DNA from 4 places in the Escherichia sp. MAL-1 genome. Region 4 is predicted to be linked to each of the others. Evidence: predicted binding sites of a transcription regulator. Region 4 holds the regulator's gene; each other region holds the start of a gene.
The links. Region 4 encodes PurR, which represses purine synthesis genes. Its sites were predicted from a motif close to CANGCAAACGTTTGCNTG; they were not measured.

Region 1 (4,205 bases), 730 kb from region 4:
GAAATCGAGGTAGCCCTGATCAACATCTTTGGTGACGTAGACGCCGTTGAACACCGAGCATTCAAACTGCTGGATATCCGGATTTTCAGCGCGAACGGCGTCGATCAGATCGTTCAGATCCTGGAAAATCAACCCGTCAGCACCGATGATCTGGCGAATTTCATCAACTTCGCGACCGTGAGCGATCAGTTCCGTGGCGCTCGGCATATCAATACCATAAACGTTCGGGAAGCGAATTTCCGGTGCCGCAGAAGCGAGGTACACTTTCTTCGCTCCGGCTTCGCGTGCCATCTCGATAATCTGCTCAGAAGTGGTGCCACGGACGATGGAGTCGTCGACCAGCAGGACGTTTTTATCGCGGAACTCGGCGCGGTTGGCATTCAGTTTACGGCGCACGGACTTACGACGCAGCTGCTGGCCCGGCATGATAAAGGTGCGGCCAACATAGCGGTTTTTAACGAAGCCCTGGCGGTACGGTTTGCCCAGAATACGAGCAATTTCCAGCGCGATATCACACGAGGTTTCTGGGATCGGGATCACCACGTCGATATCCAGATCTTCCCATTCGCGGGCAATTTTCTCGCCCAGTTTCGTGCCCATATTCACACGCGCGCTGTAAACGGAAATTTTGTCGATAAACGAGTCCGGGCGGGCAAAGTATACATACTCAAACAGGCACGGATTGCTGACCGGATTGTCAGCACATTGACGGGTAAACAACTGCCCTTCTTCAGTGATGTAAATCGCTTCGCCCGGCGCGACGTCACGCAGGAAATCAAAGCCCAGCGTATCGAGCGCTACGCTTTCGGAAGCGACCATATATTCTGTACGGTTCTCGTCAATATCACGTTTTCCCAGTACCAGCGGACGAATCCCGTTTGGATCGCGGAAAGCAACCATACCGTGGCCGATAATCATCGCCACACAGGCATACGCGCCGCGGATTAAGCGGTTTGTGGCAGCAATGGCAGCGAAAATATTGTCGGCTTCCAGCGGGTAGTGGCGGAAGTTGTCCAGCTCGCTGGCGAAGATATTAAGCAGAATTTCCGAGTCGGAAGTGGTGTTGATGTGGCGGCGTTTTTCTTCAAACAGTTTTTTACGCAACTCGTGAGCGTTGGTCAGATTGCCGTTGTGGGCAAGCGTAATGCCATACGGGGAGTTAACGTAAAACGGCTGCGCTTCAGAGGCGCTGGAGCTGCCAGCCGTGGGGTAACGCACATGACCAATGCCCATATTGCCCTGCAAACGCTGCATATGGCGAGCTTCAAATACATCGCTCACCAGCCCGTTCGCTTTACGCAAACGGAAGCAGTTATTGGCATCTATGGTGATGATGCCGGCGGCATCCTGACCGCGATGCTGAAGCACCGTTAAGGCATCATAAATCGACTGGTTAACCGGCATAACACCGGCGATACCGACAATACCGCACATACGTCTTTTTCCTCGTTAAGCCACATCTCAGAGCACTTACGCTCTGGGCAAGAAACTTGACGAGCTTTGCAGATAATCAAAAAACCATCTGATGATAAAACTGAATTGCGGGATCAGCTGTGATTTGCTCCAGTCTTCGCTTTTCGACACCCCGGTAAAGGAGTCGAGAAAGAAGAGAATGGCAGCAACAATCAACACACCGCGCAACGCACCGAAACAGACGCCCAGCACCCGATCGGTGCCTGACAACCCCGTTTTCTCCACCAACTGGCCTATCACGAAGTTCACGATAGCACCAACGATCAGGGTAGCGATAAACAGTACCGCGATGGCAATCCCATTTCGAACCAGTTCGTCTTCAAAGCCCGTAAACCAGACTGACAGGTAAGTGTAGTAATGACTGGCAACAAAGAAAGCACAACCCCATGTCACCAGCGATAACGCTTCACGAACAAAGCCGCGGATCAGGCTAACCAGAGAGGAAAAAGCAATCACCGCGATTATGGCGTAATCAATCCAGACCATATGTGTCCCACGATTTTACGCCCTGTCATCCTGTTCGGGGCGCATTCTAACAGAAAAAGAAAACGTTTGCGTAGGGATTTCCTTCCCGCGCATCAATAAAAATGGCGCTGAAAAAATATTCAACGCCATCGACTTTTTATGCCTTTGCGGCATCGGGCAATGCGTGTCGGATGCGGCGTAAACGCCTTATCCGACCTACGGTTCTAACACTGCCCAGGCCTGATAAGACGCGCCAGCGTCGCATCAGGCAAGACTGTATTAATTCGGCGTATAGCCCATTACCACGCCACTTAAGCCAGAAAGTTGCTTCAACTCACCCAGCGAACCTTTCAGCTTATCTTTCGAGGCATCCGGCCCAACCAGAATACGGGTAATTTTACCCTGCACTGGCGTGGATGGCGACGTATAAACCCGATAACCGGCACCGCGCAGCTTACCGACAATCTCATTCACTTTATCGGCATTTTTCAGCGCACCCAGTTGCACAACATAGGCTTTACCCGTTGGCGCTGCTTTTTCTTCCACGACCGGCTTCGGTTCTGGCTTCGGCGCAGGTGGTGCTTCAACCTTCGGTTTAGGCGGCTCCACCGGTTTCGGCTTCGGTGGGGCGACCGGTGCAGGTTCCGGTTCAAACTCGGTGTTATTGGCTGCAATAGTGGCCGGATCGAGCGACGGTGCTGCGGCATCACCTGCCCGCACCTCTTCCGCTGCGCCTTCCGGCGGCTGCGTCGGTAACGCCTGGGTGGCGGCTGGCATCATATCAGGCTCATCACGATCGCCCGCTTTCGGCACCAGCGGGATAGCCGCGAACTCATCCTGATAATGTTTTTTCTGCCCGTCCAGCAGCCCTGGAAGTACAATCACCCCCAGCGCCACCAGCACGATCGTGCCCACTAACCGATTCTGAAACTTACTTGCCACCGCTTCTCCTCGCGTCAATCACTTCCATGACATGTGCGACCGTGTGGAAAGAACCACACACCAGCACGGTGTCTTCCGCTTTAGCGTCCGCCATTGCGGCATCCCATGCCTGCGCAACGCTATCAAATGATTTGCCGTTACCCAAATGCTCAAGCAGTTGTTCTGCCGTGGCACCGCGCGGCCCTTCCAGTGGCGCACAATACCAGTCATCAACCACGCTTTTCAACCAGGCCAGAGTTCCGGCAATATCTTTATCATGTAGCATACCGATAACCGCCAGCACGCGCCCGTTTTTCGGTAGCGCTTTCATACGCCCGGTGAGATATTCCGCCGCATGTGGATTATGCGCGACATCAAAAATAACGCGTGGCGACTCGCTCACAATCTGGAAACGTCCCGGCAAAATTGCGCTGGCAATCCCGTCGCGAATGGCATTTTCACTGACTTCCAGCCCGCTGGCACGCAGTGCCGCCAGCGCTGTTGCGGCATTCGGTTGCGGGACAAGCGGCAACGGCAGATTTTCCAGCGTGCCGTGAGCATCGCTAAACGCCCAGTCATGATCGGTGACGGAATAGTTCCACTCAACGCCCCGACGTTGTAACAGTGCACCTTTTTCCTGCGCCACATCAGCAATGGTAGAAGGCATTTCCGGCTCACCGACAATTGCCGGTTTTTCGCTGCGGAAGATGCCTGCTTTCTCGCGACCAATACTTTCGCGATCTGGACCCAGCCAGTCGGTATGATCCAGCGCAATACTGGTTACTACCGCGACATCGGCGTCGACAATATTGGTTGCGTCCAGACGACCGCCCAGCCCTACTTCCAGAATCACCACGTCAAGTTGTGCCTGCTTGAACAGCCACAACGCCGACAGCGTACCGTACTCGAAATAGGTCAGGGAAATATCACCGCGTGCCGATTCAATCTCCGCAAAAGAGGCGGTGTGGGCCGATTCCGGCAATTCCTGGCCCTGCACACGTACGCGCTCGGTATAACGCACCAGATGAGGCGAACTGTAGACGCCCACTTTGTACCCTGCCGCCATCAGAATCGACTCCAGCGTACGGCAGGTGGTGCCTTTGCCATTCGTACCCGCAACGGTAAACACAAATGGCGCTGGTTTCAGGACGCCAAGACGCGCCGCGACCAGGCTCACGCGCTCAAGGCCGAGATCGATAGTTTTACTGTGCAGGTTTTCCAGATAAGAAAGCCACGAAGCCAGAGGCGACGCGGCTTGAGGAGTGCGTTTGATAATCATGGTATCCGCTGATTCGTTACGGTGAGAATAGCAAAAGGGCAGAGCCAGTGGCCCTGCCCTTATCAGT
Region 2 (4,205 bases), 2.4 Mb from region 4:
GTCGACTTAACGCGTTAGCTCCGGAAGCCACGCCTCAAGGGCACAACCTCCAAGTCGACATCGTTTACGGCGTGGACTACCAGGGTATCTAATCCTGTTTGCTCCCCACGCTTTCGCACCTGAGCGTCAGTCTTCGTCCAGGGGGCCGCCTTCGCCACCGGTATTCCTCCAGATCTCTACGCATTTCACCGCTACACCTGGAATTCTACCCCCCTCTACGAGACTCAAGCTTGCCAGTATCAGATGCAGTTCCCAGGTTGAGCCCGGGGATTTCACATCTGACTTAACAAACCGCCTGCGTGCGCTTTACGCCCAGTAATTCCGATTAACGCTTGCACCCTCCGTATTACCGCGGCTGCTGGCACGGAGTTAGCCGGTGCTTCTTCTGCGGGTAACGTCAATGAGCAAAGGTATTAACTTTACTCCCTTCCTCCCCGCTGAAAGTACTTTACAACCCGAAGGCCTTCTTCATACACGCGGCATGGCTGCATCAGGCTTGCGCCCATTGTGCAATATTCCCCACTGCTGCCTCCCGTAGGAGTCTGGACCGTGTCTCAGTTCCAGTGTGGCTGGTCATCCTCTCAGACCAGCTAGGGATCGTCGCCTAGGTGAGCCGTTACCCCACCTACTAGCTAATCCCATCTGGGCACATCCGATGGCAAGAGGCCCGAAGGTCCCCCTCTTTGGTCTTGCGACGTTATGCGGTATTAGCTACCGTTTCCAGTAGTTATCCCCCTCCATCAGGCAGTTTCCCAGACATTACTCACCCGTCCGCCACTCGTCAGCGAAGCAGCAAGCTGCTTCCTGTTACCGTTCGACTTGCATGTGTTAGGCCTGCCGCCAGCGTTCAATCTGAGCCATGATCAAACTCTTCAATTTAAAAGTTTGATGCTCAAAGAATTAAACTTCGTAATGAATTACGTGTTCACTCTTGAGACTTGGTATTCATTTTTCGTCTTGCGACGTTAAGAATCCGTATCTTCGAGTGCCCACACAGATTGTCTGATAAATTGTTAAAGAGCAGTTGCGACGCGGCTTTCAGCTCACTGTCGCGAGGTGGCGTATATTACGCTTTCCTCTTTCAGAGTCAACCCTGAATTTCAGGACTTTTCTCTTCAACCGAACCGGCTGTTTGTGTGAAGTGATTCACATCCGCCGTGTCGATGGAGGCGCATTATAGGGAGTTCTCCGCAGGCCGCAATAGAAAAATTGCAGAAAAATAACTGACTGCTGCATTCCCCAGCAAAACCCCGCTTTATACCTTTTTACGCACAGAGTTATCCACAATCATCAATGTAATTTCTGTATTTTTCCCACGGTAACCACTGTCAAAATTGTGATCACCATTGAAAGAGAAAAATTCGCGAGCGTTGCGCAAACGTTTTCGTTACAATGCGGGCGAAAAATAAGGATGCCCCGTTAGGGGCGTTAGCTGAGTTTTTCGCGAAAAATTCAGCTAACGCTCTCTGTAATAGTCAAATCCAGGGGATTTACCATGCAACAACGTCGTCCAGTCCGCCGCGCTCTGCTCAGTGTTTCTGACAAAGCCGGTATCGTCGAATTCGCCCAGGCACTTTCCGCACGCGGTGTGGAGCTGCTGTCTACAGGGGGCACTGCCCGTCTGTTAGCAGAAAAAGGTCTGCCGGTAACCGAAGTTTCCGATTACACCGGTTTCCCGGAGATGATGGATGGACGCGTGAAGACCCTGCATCCGAAAGTACATGGTGGCATTCTGGGCCGTCGCGGCCAGGACGATGCCATTATGGAAGAACATCAGATCCAGCCTATCGATATGGTGGTTGTTAACCTGTATCCGTTCGCCCAGACCGTGGCCCGTGAAGGTTGCTCGCTGGAAGATGCGGTTGAGAACATCGATATCGGCGGCCCAACGATGGTGCGCTCCGCCGCCAAGAACCATAAAGATGTCGCAATCGTGGTGAAGAGCAGCGACTATGACGCCATTATTAAAGAGATGGATGACAACGAAGGATCGCTGACGCTTGCAACCCGTTTCGACCTCGCCATCAAAGCCTTCGAACACACTGCCGCCTACGACAGCATGATTGCCAACTACTTCGGCAGCATGGTTCCGGCTTACCACGGTGAAAGCAAAGAAGCCGCCGGTCGCTTCCCACGCACGCTGAACCTGAACTTCATTAAGAAGCTGGATATGCGTTACGGCGAGAACAGCCACCAGCAGGCTGCCTTCTATATAGAAGAGAATGTGAAAGAAGCCTCCGTTGCTACCGCAACCCAGGTTCAGGGTAAAGCCCTCTCTTATAACAACATCGCCGATACCGATGCGGCGCTGGAGTGCGTGAAAGAGTTCGCCGAGCCGGCATGTGTGATTGTGAAGCACGCCAACCCTTGCGGCGTGGCTATCGGCAATTCCATTCTTGATGCTTACGATCGCGCGTACAAAACCGACCCAACCTCCGCATTCGGCGGCATCATTGCCTTTAACCGCGAGCTGGATGCGGAAACCGCACAGGCCATCATTTCTCGTCAGTTTGTCGAAGTGATTATTGCGCCGTCCGCCAGCGAAGAAGCCCTGAAAATCACCGCCGCCAAACAGAACGTACGCGTTCTGACCTGCGGTCAGTGGGGCGAGCGTGTTCCGGGCCTCGATTTCAAACGCGTGAACGGCGGTCTGCTGGTTCAGGATCGTGACCTGGGGATGGTCGGTGCGGAAGAACTGCGCGTGGTGACCAAACGTCAGCCGAGCGAACAGGAACTGCGTGATGCGCTGTTCTGCTGGAAGGTGGCGAAGTTTGTGAAATCCAACGCTATCGTCTATGCCAAAAACAATATGACTATCGGCATTGGCGCGGGCCAGATGAGCCGCGTGTACTCCGCAAAAATCGCCGGTATTAAAGCGGCCGATGAAGGCCTGGAAGTGAAAGGTTCCTCGATGGCTTCTGACGCGTTCTTCCCGTTCCGCGACGGTATTGATGCCGCCGCCGCTGCGGGCGTGACCTGCGTAATCCAGCCTGGCGGTTCTATCCGTGATGACGAAGTGATTGCCGCCGCCGACGAGCACGGTATTGCGATGCTCTTCACCGACATGCGCCACTTCCGCCATTAATGGAGCAATAGATGAAAGTATTAGTGATTGGTAACGGCGGGCGCGAGCACGCGCTGGCCTGGAAAGCGGCGCAGTCGCCGCTGGTTGAAACTGTTTTTGTTGCTCCGGGTAATGCAGGCACTGCGCTGGAACCCGCGCTACAGAACGTCGCTATCGGCGTAACCGATATCCCGGCGCTGTTGGATTTCGCACAAAACGAAAAGATTGATCTGACCATCGTCGGCCCGGAAGCGCCGCTGGTGAAAGGCGTGGTCGATACCTTCCGCGCCGCCGGGCTGAAAATCTTCGGCCCAACCGCAGGTGCGGCCCAACTGGAAGGCTCAAAAGCGTTTACCAAAGATTTCCTGGCCCGCCATAAGATCCCTACGGCGGAATACCAGAACTTCACCGAGGTAGAACCTGCGCTGGCGTATCTGCGTGAGAAAGGCGCGCCAATCGTCATTAAAGCGGACGGTCTGGCTGCCGGGAAAGGCGTTATCGTGGCGATGACGCTGGAAGAAGCGGAAGCGGCTGTTCACGATATGCTGGCGGGCAACGCTTTTGGCGACGCGGGTCATCGCATCGTTATCGAAGAGTTCCTCGATGGCGAAGAAGCGAGCTTTATCGTGATGGTGGACGGAGAGCATGTGCTGCCGATGGCTACCAGCCAGGATCACAAACGCGTAGGCGATAAAGATACCGGACCAAACACCGGCGGGATGGGCGCTTACTCCCCCGCGCCGGTAGTAACCGATGAAGTTCATCAGCGCACCATGGAACGTATCATCTGGCCAACCGTGAAAGGCATGGCGGCGGAAGGCAACACCTACACCGGTTTTCTCTACGCGGGCCTGATGATCGACAAACAGGGCAATCCGAAGGTTATCGAATTTAACTGCCGCTTTGGCGATCCGGAAACCCAGCCGATTATGCTGCGCATGAAGTCCGATCTGGTTGAGCTCTGCCTGGCAGCCTGTGAAGGGAAGCTGGACGAGAAAACATCCGAGTGGGATGAACGCGCTTCTCTCGGCGTGGTGATGGCTGCGGGTGGATATCCGGGCGATTACCGCACCGGTGATGTGATCCACGGCCTGCCGCTGGAAGAAGTGGAAGACGGCAAAGTGTTCCATGCAGGCACAAA
Region 3 (4,205 bases), 900 kb from region 4:
CAGATGTCCAACTATGCCAGAAAAGGGGGAAAAAAACTGCTGGAGCTTGCGATTTACAGGTGAATTGAAAAACGCCAGCGGCAGAGCTGGCGCTTTAACTACGGGGCATTACTCGTCGGCAGCGTAGCCCTGCGGCGGCAGACGTTGACCATCCAGCCACGCGGCGTTTTCGTGCATTTTCAGACGACCATCGGCAAACCAGCTAATCACCAGTGGATAAATAGCGTGTTCCTGGGTTTGCACGCGGGCGGTGATGTCATCTTCCGTATCACCAGCAAATACCGGGACTTTCGCCTGTAAAATAACCGGGCCACCGTCCAGTTCATCGGTGACGAAATGCACCGATGTACCGTGCTCTTCATCGCCATTTTCCAGCGCCTGACGATGGGTGTGTAATCCGGGATATTTCGGCAGCAGAGAAGGGTGAATGTTCAGCAAACGCCCGGCATAGTGGGAGACAAACGCCGGGCTGAGAATGCGCATAAAACCAGCCAGCACGACCACATCGGGTGCGTACATGTCGATTTCATGAATCAACTCCCGGTCATAGGCTTCACGACTGTCAAACGCGCTGGCGATGAGCGTATGCGTTGCAATACCCGCCTGGCGGGCGCGTTCAAGGCCGAACGCGTCGGCCTTATTGCTGAAAACTGCCCGTACGGTGCCTTTAATTTTGTTGGTTTTACAGGCGTCAATAATTGCCTGTAAATTACTTCCGTTGCCGGAAATAAGCACCACAATATTCATTATTCGATAACCACGCGTTGTTCGGAATCAGAGGCTTTGATGATACCGATTTTCCACGCGTTTTCACCGTTGGCATTGAGCAGGGCGAGGGCTTTGTCCACTTCCGGAGCAGGCAGGGCAATAATCATCCCGACGCCGCAGTTGAAGGTGCGATACATTTCATGGCGTTCAACGTTACCTGCCGTTTGCAGCCAGTTGAACACTTCCGGCCACTGCCAGGAAGATTCATCAATCACTGCCTGGGTATTATCTGGCAATACGCGTGGAATGTTTTCCCAGAAGCCGCCGCCGGTCAGGTGCGCAATGGCATGCACATCGACCTTTTCAATCAACTCCAGCACTGACTTCACGTAAATGCGGGTCGGTGCCAGCAGATGATCGGCTAATGGCTTACCATCAAGTTCGGTGGTTTGCGGATCACAACCGCTGACTTCAAGAATTTTGCGCACCAGCGAATAGCCGTTCGAGTGCGGACCGCTGGAACCGAGTGCAATCAGCACATCGCCGTCGCTGACTTTAGAGCCGTCGATGATTTCTGATTTTTCTACCACGCCAACGCAGAAACCCGCGACATCGTAATCCTCACCGTGATACATCCCCGGCATTTCTGCCGTTTCGCCACCCACCAGTGAACAGCCCGATTGCAGACATCCTTCCGCGATACCGCTGATCACCGCTGAAGCGGTATCAACATCCAGTTTTCCGGTTGCGTAATAGTCGAGGAAAAACAGCGGCTCTGCACCTTGCACCACCAGGTCATTAACGCACATGGCGACCAGATCAATACCAATGGTGTCGTGACGTTTTAAGTCCATTGCCAGACGCAGCTTGGTACCTACGCCGTCAGTGCCGGAAACCAGCACGGGTTCACGATATTTTTGCGGCAATGCACACAGCGCACCGAAGCCGCCCAGACCGCCCATCACTTCCGGACGACGCGTTTTCTTCACTACGCCTTTGATTCTTCCAACCAGAGCATTACCCGCGTCAATATCAACACCGGCATCTTTGTAGCTAAGAGAGGTTTTATCGGTCACTGCTTGGGTCCCCACGCGTTACTTGCGGTAGAAAAATAAAATTCGGCGCAATTCTAACAGGGAAAGCAAACGTTTGCGAGACTGCTTTACACAACCTTTTTGCACGTCTTTTGCCCAGGCGCGCGGCGAAAGAAGACTTGTACCAGGGTAAAGGTTAGTTTTCGGATGGAATAATCTTCTTTCATAACCATTTGAATATAAAATAACTTTATCTCAAACCGTTATCATTTTGACTAAAGTCAACGAAAAGAATATTGCCGCCTTGAAGAAAGGAGGTATAATCCGTCGATTTTTTTTGTGGCTGCCCCTCAAAGGAGAAAGAGTATGAAGATCGTGGAAGTCAAACACCCACTCGTCAAACACAAGCTGGGACTGATGCGTGAGCAAGATATCAGCACCAAGCGCTTTCGCGAACTCGCTTCCGAAGTGGGTAGCCTGCTGACTTACGAAGCGACCGCCGACCTCGAAACGGAAAAAGTAACTATCGAAGGCTGGAACGGCCCGGTAGAAATCGACCAGATCAAAGGTAAGAAAATTACCGTTGTGCCAATTCTGCGTGCGGGTCTTGGTATGATGGACGGTGTGCTGGAAAACGTTCCGAGCGCGCGCATCAGCGTTGTCGGTATGTACCGTAATGAAGAAACGCTGGAGCCGGTACCGTACTTCCAGAAACTGGTTTCTAACATCGATGAGCGTATGGCGCTGATCGTTGACCCAATGCTGGCAACCGGTGGTTCCGTTATCGCGACCATCGACCTGCTGAAAAAAGCGGGCTGCAGCAGCATCAAAGTTCTGGTGCTGGTCGCTGCGCCAGAAGGTATCGCTGCGCTGGAAAAAGCGCACCCGGACGTCGAACTGTATACCGCATCGATTGATCAGGGACTGAACGAGCACGGATACATTATTCCGGGCCTCGGCGATGCCGGTGACAAAATCTTTGGTACGAAATAAAGAATAAAAATAATTAAAGCCGACTTTAAGAGTCGGCTTTTTTTTGAGTAAAGCGCCTATAACACATAATACAGAGGATAATACTATGACGCGCCGTGCTATCGGGGTGAGTGAAAGACCGCCACTTTTACAGACAATCCCGCTTAGTTTGCAACATTTGTTCGCCATGTTTGGTGCAACCGTCCTGGTGCCCGTCTTATTTCATATTAACCCGGCGACTGTACTGTTATTTAACGGTATTGGAACGCTGCTGTATCTCTTCATCTGTAAAGGGAAAATTCCGGCTTATCTTGGTTCCAGCTTTGCCTTTATTTCACCGGTATTGTTACTGTTGCCGTTAGGGTATGAAGTCGCGCTGGGCGGCTTTATTATGTGCGGCGTGCTGTTCTGCCTGGTTTCTTTTATCGTGAAGAAAGCGGGGACCGGCTGGCTGGACGTGCTGTTTCCACCTGCGGCAATGGGCGCAATCGTTGCCGTCATCGGTCTGGAGCTGGCGGGCGTAGCTGCCGGTATGGCGGGTTTACTCCCGGCTGAAGGGCAAACGCCAGACTCCAAAACCATCATCATCTCTATTACCACCCTGGCGGTCACGGTTTTAGGTTCCGTGCTGTTCCGTGGTTTCCTGGCAATTATCCCGATTTTAATTGGCGTGCTGGTGGGGTACGCGCTCTCTTTCGCAATGGGAATTGTCGATACCACGCCGATTATTAATGCTCACTGGTTTGCGCTGCCAACCCTCTATACGCCGCGCTTCGAGTGGTTTGCCATTCTGACTATTCTGCCAGCGGCGTTAGTGGTTATTGCCGAACACGTAGGGCACCTGGTAGTAACGGCTAATATCGTCAAAAAAGATCTGCTGCGCGATCCAGGTCTGCACCGTTCGATGTTTGCTAACGGCCTGTCGACTGTGATCTCCGGCTTCTTTGGCTCTACGCCAAATACCACTTACGGAGAAAACATTGGCGTGATGGCGATCACCCGTGTTTACAGTACTTGGGTTATCGGCGGGGCGGCGATTTTCGCTATCCTGCTTTCCTGCGTCGGTAAACTGGCTGCCGCTATCCAGATGATCCCATTGCCGGTGATGGGCGGCGTTTCGCTGCTGCTTTATGGTGTCATCGGTGCTTCCGGTATTCGTGTTTTGATCGAATCGAAAGTGGATTACAACAAAGCACAGAACCTGATCCTGACTTCCGTGATTTTGATCATCGGCGTCAGTGGCGCGAAGGTAAACATCGGCGCGGCGGAGTTGAAAGGTATGGCGCTGGCGACCATCGTCGGTATCGGCTTAAGTTTGATCTTCAAACTGATCAGTGTGCTGCGCCCTGAAGAAGTGGTGCTGGACGCAGAAGACGCGGATATAACAGACAAATAATGTACCGACCGGGCAGTGTTGCTGCCCGGTTCAAACATCATGGGATTCTGTGGTAAACTTCTCGCGATTTTGTGAAATCCTGGTTGAGGTATCTC
Region 4 (4,205 bases):
ACGGTTGACTTTCTGTGAAGGATAATAATCCGTCACTAACGCTTGCCAGATAACCGCCGCGGCGCAGACCCCCACAGCCTGTACAAAACGCAATACCAGCAGCGTAGCGGCGTTTTCTACCCACAGCATCCCCAGACTACCTAACGCAAAAATTGTCAGGCCGATTAATAACACCGGTTTACGACCATAACGGTCGGAGAGTGGCCCCCACAGAAGCTGGGCTGCGGCAAAACCGGCAAGGAACAGACTAAGGCTGGCACTGACAGCAGACGCAGGCGTTTGCAGGTCGGCCTGTATGGCGGCGAAAGCAGGCAGATACATATCGGTTGCCAGAAAACCGAGTACGCTCAAACCCGCCAGCCAGACTAAAAATCTTTTCCCAGGTTGCATGTATATTCTCTAAATCTCTCAATTAAACACCGCCGCAAAGTGTAGGGAGTGAAATTAGTGTTGTGAAACGGTAATATTTGATGACTGGTTTCAAAAATTTTGTAGGCAGACTATGTGGTCAGAATATTCACTCGAAGTTGTTGATGCGGTAGCGCGTAATGGTAGTTTTAGCGCTGCGGCACAGGAGCTGCATCGCGTTCCTTCTGCGGTCAGCTATACCGTGCGTCAGCTGGAAGAGTGGCTGGCGGTGCCGCTCTTTGAACGACGGCACCGTGATGTGGAGCTGACCGCTGCTGGAGCGTGGTTTCTCAAAGAAGGGCGCTCTGTTGTCAAAAAAATGCAGATCACCCGCCAGCAATGTCAGCAGATAGCGAACGGCTGGCGCGGTCAGTTAGCTATCGCAGTGGATAATATTGTCAGGCCAGAACGTACACGGCAGATGATCGTTGATTTTTATCGCCATTTTGATGATGTCGAACTTCTTGTCTTTCAGGAAGTGTTCAACGGTGTCTGGGATGCGCTTTCCGACGGGCGCGTGGAACTGGCGATTGGCGCAACACGCGCGATTCCGGTAGGCGGTCGTTATGCCTTCCGGGATATGGGGATGCTAAGCTGGAGTTGCGTTGTTGCCAGCCACCACCCGCTGGCGTTGATGGATGGTCCATTCAGCGATGATACGTTGCGCAACTGGCCGTCGTTGGTGCGCGAAGACACCTCGCGAACGCTACCTAAGCGTATTACCTGGTTGCTGGATAACCAAAAAAGACTTGTCGTGCCTGACTGGGAATCATCGGCAACCTGTATCTCGGCAGGATTATGCATAGGGATGGTGCCAACACATTTCGCCAAACCGTGGCTTAATGAGGGGAAGTGGGTAGCATTAGAACTGGAAAACCCCTTTCCGGATTCGGCATGTTGTCTGACATGGCAGCAAAATGATATGTCGCCTGCGTTAACCTGGTTGCTTGAGTATCTCGGCGATAGTGAGACGCTGAATAAGGAGTGGCTGCGGGAGCCGGAAGAGACTCCCGCAACGGGTGATTAACGACGATAGTCGCGGAACGGGCCGTCAGCCACGGAGCGGCGTTCAATCAAGCGCGGATGCACTTCAATGGACTGCGGTTCTTCACGTTTGTTGACGATACGATCCAACAGCATGTTGAACGCTGTTTCACCCAGCGAGTCTTTTGGCTGATGGATCGTGGTCAGCGCCGGCGTAAAATAGCGGGCGTTGCGCACGTTATCATAACCGATCAGCGAAACATCCTGCGGGACGCGCAGGCCCATTTCATCAGCAGCACAAAGTGCGCCCATTGCCATGATATCGCCACCACAGAAGACGGCAGTAGGGCGATGCGGCTGCGACAGGATTTGCTGCATGGCGCGATAACCGGATTCAGGTTCAAAATCACCCTGCACAATCCAGCTTTCCGGCACCTTGATCATTGCTTCTTCCATCGCCTTCATAAAACCGGCAAGGCGGCCTGCGCCAGTGTTACGTTCCAGCGGGCCGGGGATAACGCCGATTTCGCGGTGACCGCGTTCAATCAGATAACGCCCGGCCATGTAGCCGCCTTCAAACGCGTTATCAATGACCGCATCGGTGAAGTCAGCTTTTGCTTCACCCCAGTCCATCACCACCATTGGGATATGGCGATACTCTTCCAGCATCGCCAGCAACGGCTCTGGGTACTCAGAACACATCACCAGCAGACCATCGACGCGTTTTTGCGCCATCATCGACAGATAAGCCCGCTGTTTCTCAAGATTGTTCCACGCATTACCCAGAATCAGGGTGTAACCTTTCTGGAAGCAATTTTTTTCAACCGCTTCAATGATCTCGGCAAAATAGGCCGCTTCGCTGCTGGTCGCCAGCAAACCGATAGACTTGGTGTGGTTAACCTTCAGGCTACGCGCCACCGCGCTAGGGGAGTAGTGTAATTCTTTAATCGCTGCCCACACGGCGTTGCGCGTTTCTTCAGCGACGAAACGTGTTTTGTTGATCACGTGTGACACAGTTGTAGTGGAAACGTTTGCTCGTTTCGCTACATCTTTTATTGTTGCCATTCCATTTCACTCCAGACCCTAACTTCAGCTCCTGCAAAATCGCAAGGTAAACGTTTGCCTTTACACACCTTACGCACAACAAAAGTGTTGCGGTACGCCGGAAAAACGACACGGAGCGTCAGGAAGGGGTCAATGGCCAGTACGCAAATAGTGTAAGCGTGGAATTTTGGCCGATCTTGACGAAAAGGGGAAGTGGTAAAAACACTTATCATTATAAATGACGGGAGATTTTTTCATCACAGTGTGTAAAAATGCGTAATATCACTTTTTGTGTGGTAATAAAAAAGGAGAAAACTTGATGAGCACCGACCTTAAATTTTCACTGGTAACAACGATTATCGTCCTCGGTTTGATCGTAGCCGTGGGTTTGACTGCCGCGCTGCACTGATTTCCTCTCGAGGGAGCGCGTTCTCCCTCGCATCTCCTTCCTGTTTGTTAGCAAAATGGCAAAAGTGTTTTCTCTTTTTGTTATTTTCATTTTTTTGTGATTGCTGTCATGCTTTCGCCACTTTAATGAATATCGCGTAATGACGCGAAGAGGTGGAGATAAGGCATGAAAATTAACTATCCGTTGCTGGCGCTGGCGATTGGCGCGTTTGGTATCGGGACAACGGAGTTCTCGCCAATGGGCTTGTTGCCCGTCATTGCGCGCGGTGTGGATGTCTCGATTCCCGCTGCCGGAATGTTAATCAGTGCCTATGCAGTTGGCGTAATGGTGGGCGCGCCGCTGATGACGCTTCTACTTTCTCATCGTGCCCGCCGCAGTGCGTTGATTTTCCTGATGGCAATTTTCACGCTAGGCAACGTTCTTTCCGCCATCGCGCCGGATTATATGACCCTGATGCTTTCACGCATTTTGACCAGCCTGAATCACGGAGCATTTTTTGGTTTGGGTTCAGTCGTGGCCGCAAGCGTGGTGCCAAAACATAAACAGGCCAGCGCAGTTGCCACTATGTTTATGGGGTTAACCCTGGCAAATATCGGTGGCGTGCCGGCGGCGACCTGGTTGGGTGAAACCATCGGCTGGCGGATGTCATTTCTGGCAACGGCGGGGCTGGGAGTGATTTCAATGGTAAGTCTGTTCTTCTCATTACCTAAAGGTGGTGCAGGGGCACGACCTGAAGTGAAAAAAGAGCTGGCGGTATTAATGCGTCCGCAGGTGCTGTCTGCATTGCTGACGACGGTACTGGGAGCTGGTGCAATGTTTACTCTCTACACCTATATCTCTCCGGTACTGCAAAGTATTACCCACGCAACACCGGTGTTCGTCACGGCAATGCTGGTGCTGATTGGTGTCGGATTCTCTATCGGTAACTATCTCGGCGGCAAACTGGCAGATCGTTCAGTTAACGGCACGTTGAAAGGCTTTTTGTTGCTGCTGATGGTGATTATGCTGGCAATCCCGTTCCTGGCCCGCAATGAGTTCGGCGCAGCTATTAGCATGGTGGTGTGGGGCGCAGCAACCTTTGCGGTCGTACCGCCGTTACAGATGCGCGTGATGCGTGTCGCCAGTGAAGCGCCGGGTCTGTCTTCATCAGTCAATATTGGTGCCTTTAATCTTGGAAATGCGCTGGGAGCAGCTGCTGGTGGTGCGGTAATTTCCGCTGGGCTGGGATACAGCTTTGTGCCGGTGATGGGAGCGATTGTCGCGGGACTGGCATTATTGCTGGTGTTTATGTCAGCCAGAAAACAACCTGAAACAGTTTGCGTTGCTAACAGCTAATTAAACAAAAACGCAGAAGGATAAC

Region 1: a site for PurR is predicted at 2,015-2,032, ahead of cvpA (colicin V production protein). Genes of this name have one in related genera too.
Region 2: a site for PurR is predicted at 1,372-1,389, ahead of purH (bifunctional phosphoribosylaminoimidazolecarboxamide formyltransferase/IMP cyclohydrolase). Genes of this name have one in related genera too.
Region 3: a site for PurR is predicted at 1,847-1,864, ahead of purM (phosphoribosylformylglycinamidine cyclo-ligase). Genes of this name have one in related genera too.

Annotation. Positions count from the first base shown of each region.
Region 1 covers NZ_CM129609.1:1,538,738-1,542,942, reverse strand. Annotated here, with positions in the region: gene purF (amidophosphoribosyltransferase) at 1-1,434, opposite strand, end outside; gene cvpA (colicin V production protein) at 1,471-1,959, opposite strand; gene dedD (cell division protein DedD) at 2,218-2,880, opposite strand; gene folC (bifunctional tetrahydrofolate synthase/dihydrofolate synthase) at 2,870-4,138, opposite strand.
Region 2 covers NZ_CM129609.1:4,622,027-4,626,231, forward strand. Annotated here, with positions in the region: rRNA gene ACU8XX_RS23055 (16S ribosomal RNA) at 1-879, opposite strand, end outside; gene purH (bifunctional phosphoribosylaminoimidazolecarboxamide formyltransferase/IMP cyclohydrolase) at 1,496-3,085, shown strand; gene purD (phosphoribosylamine--glycine ligase) at 3,097-4,205, shown strand, end outside.
Region 3 covers NZ_CM129609.1:1,371,290-1,375,494, forward strand. Annotated here, with positions in the region: gene purN (phosphoribosylglycinamide formyltransferase) at 109-747, opposite strand; gene purM (phosphoribosylformylglycinamidine cyclo-ligase) at 747-1,784, opposite strand; gene upp (uracil phosphoribosyltransferase) at 2,109-2,735, shown strand; gene uraA (uracil permease) at 2,821-4,110, shown strand; gene ACU8XX_RS06715 (DnaA inactivator Hda) at 4,205-4,205, shown strand, end outside.
Region 4 covers NZ_CM129609.1:2,269,285-2,273,489, forward strand. Annotated here, with positions in the region: gene punC (purine nucleoside transporter PunC) at 1-390, opposite strand, end outside; gene punR (DNA-binding transcriptional activator PunR) at 503-1,435, shown strand; gene purR (HTH-type transcriptional repressor PurR) at 1,432-2,457, opposite strand; gene cydH (cytochrome bd-I accessory subunit CydH) at 2,756-2,845, shown strand; gene ACU8XX_RS11095 (MFS transporter) at 3,011-4,180, shown strand.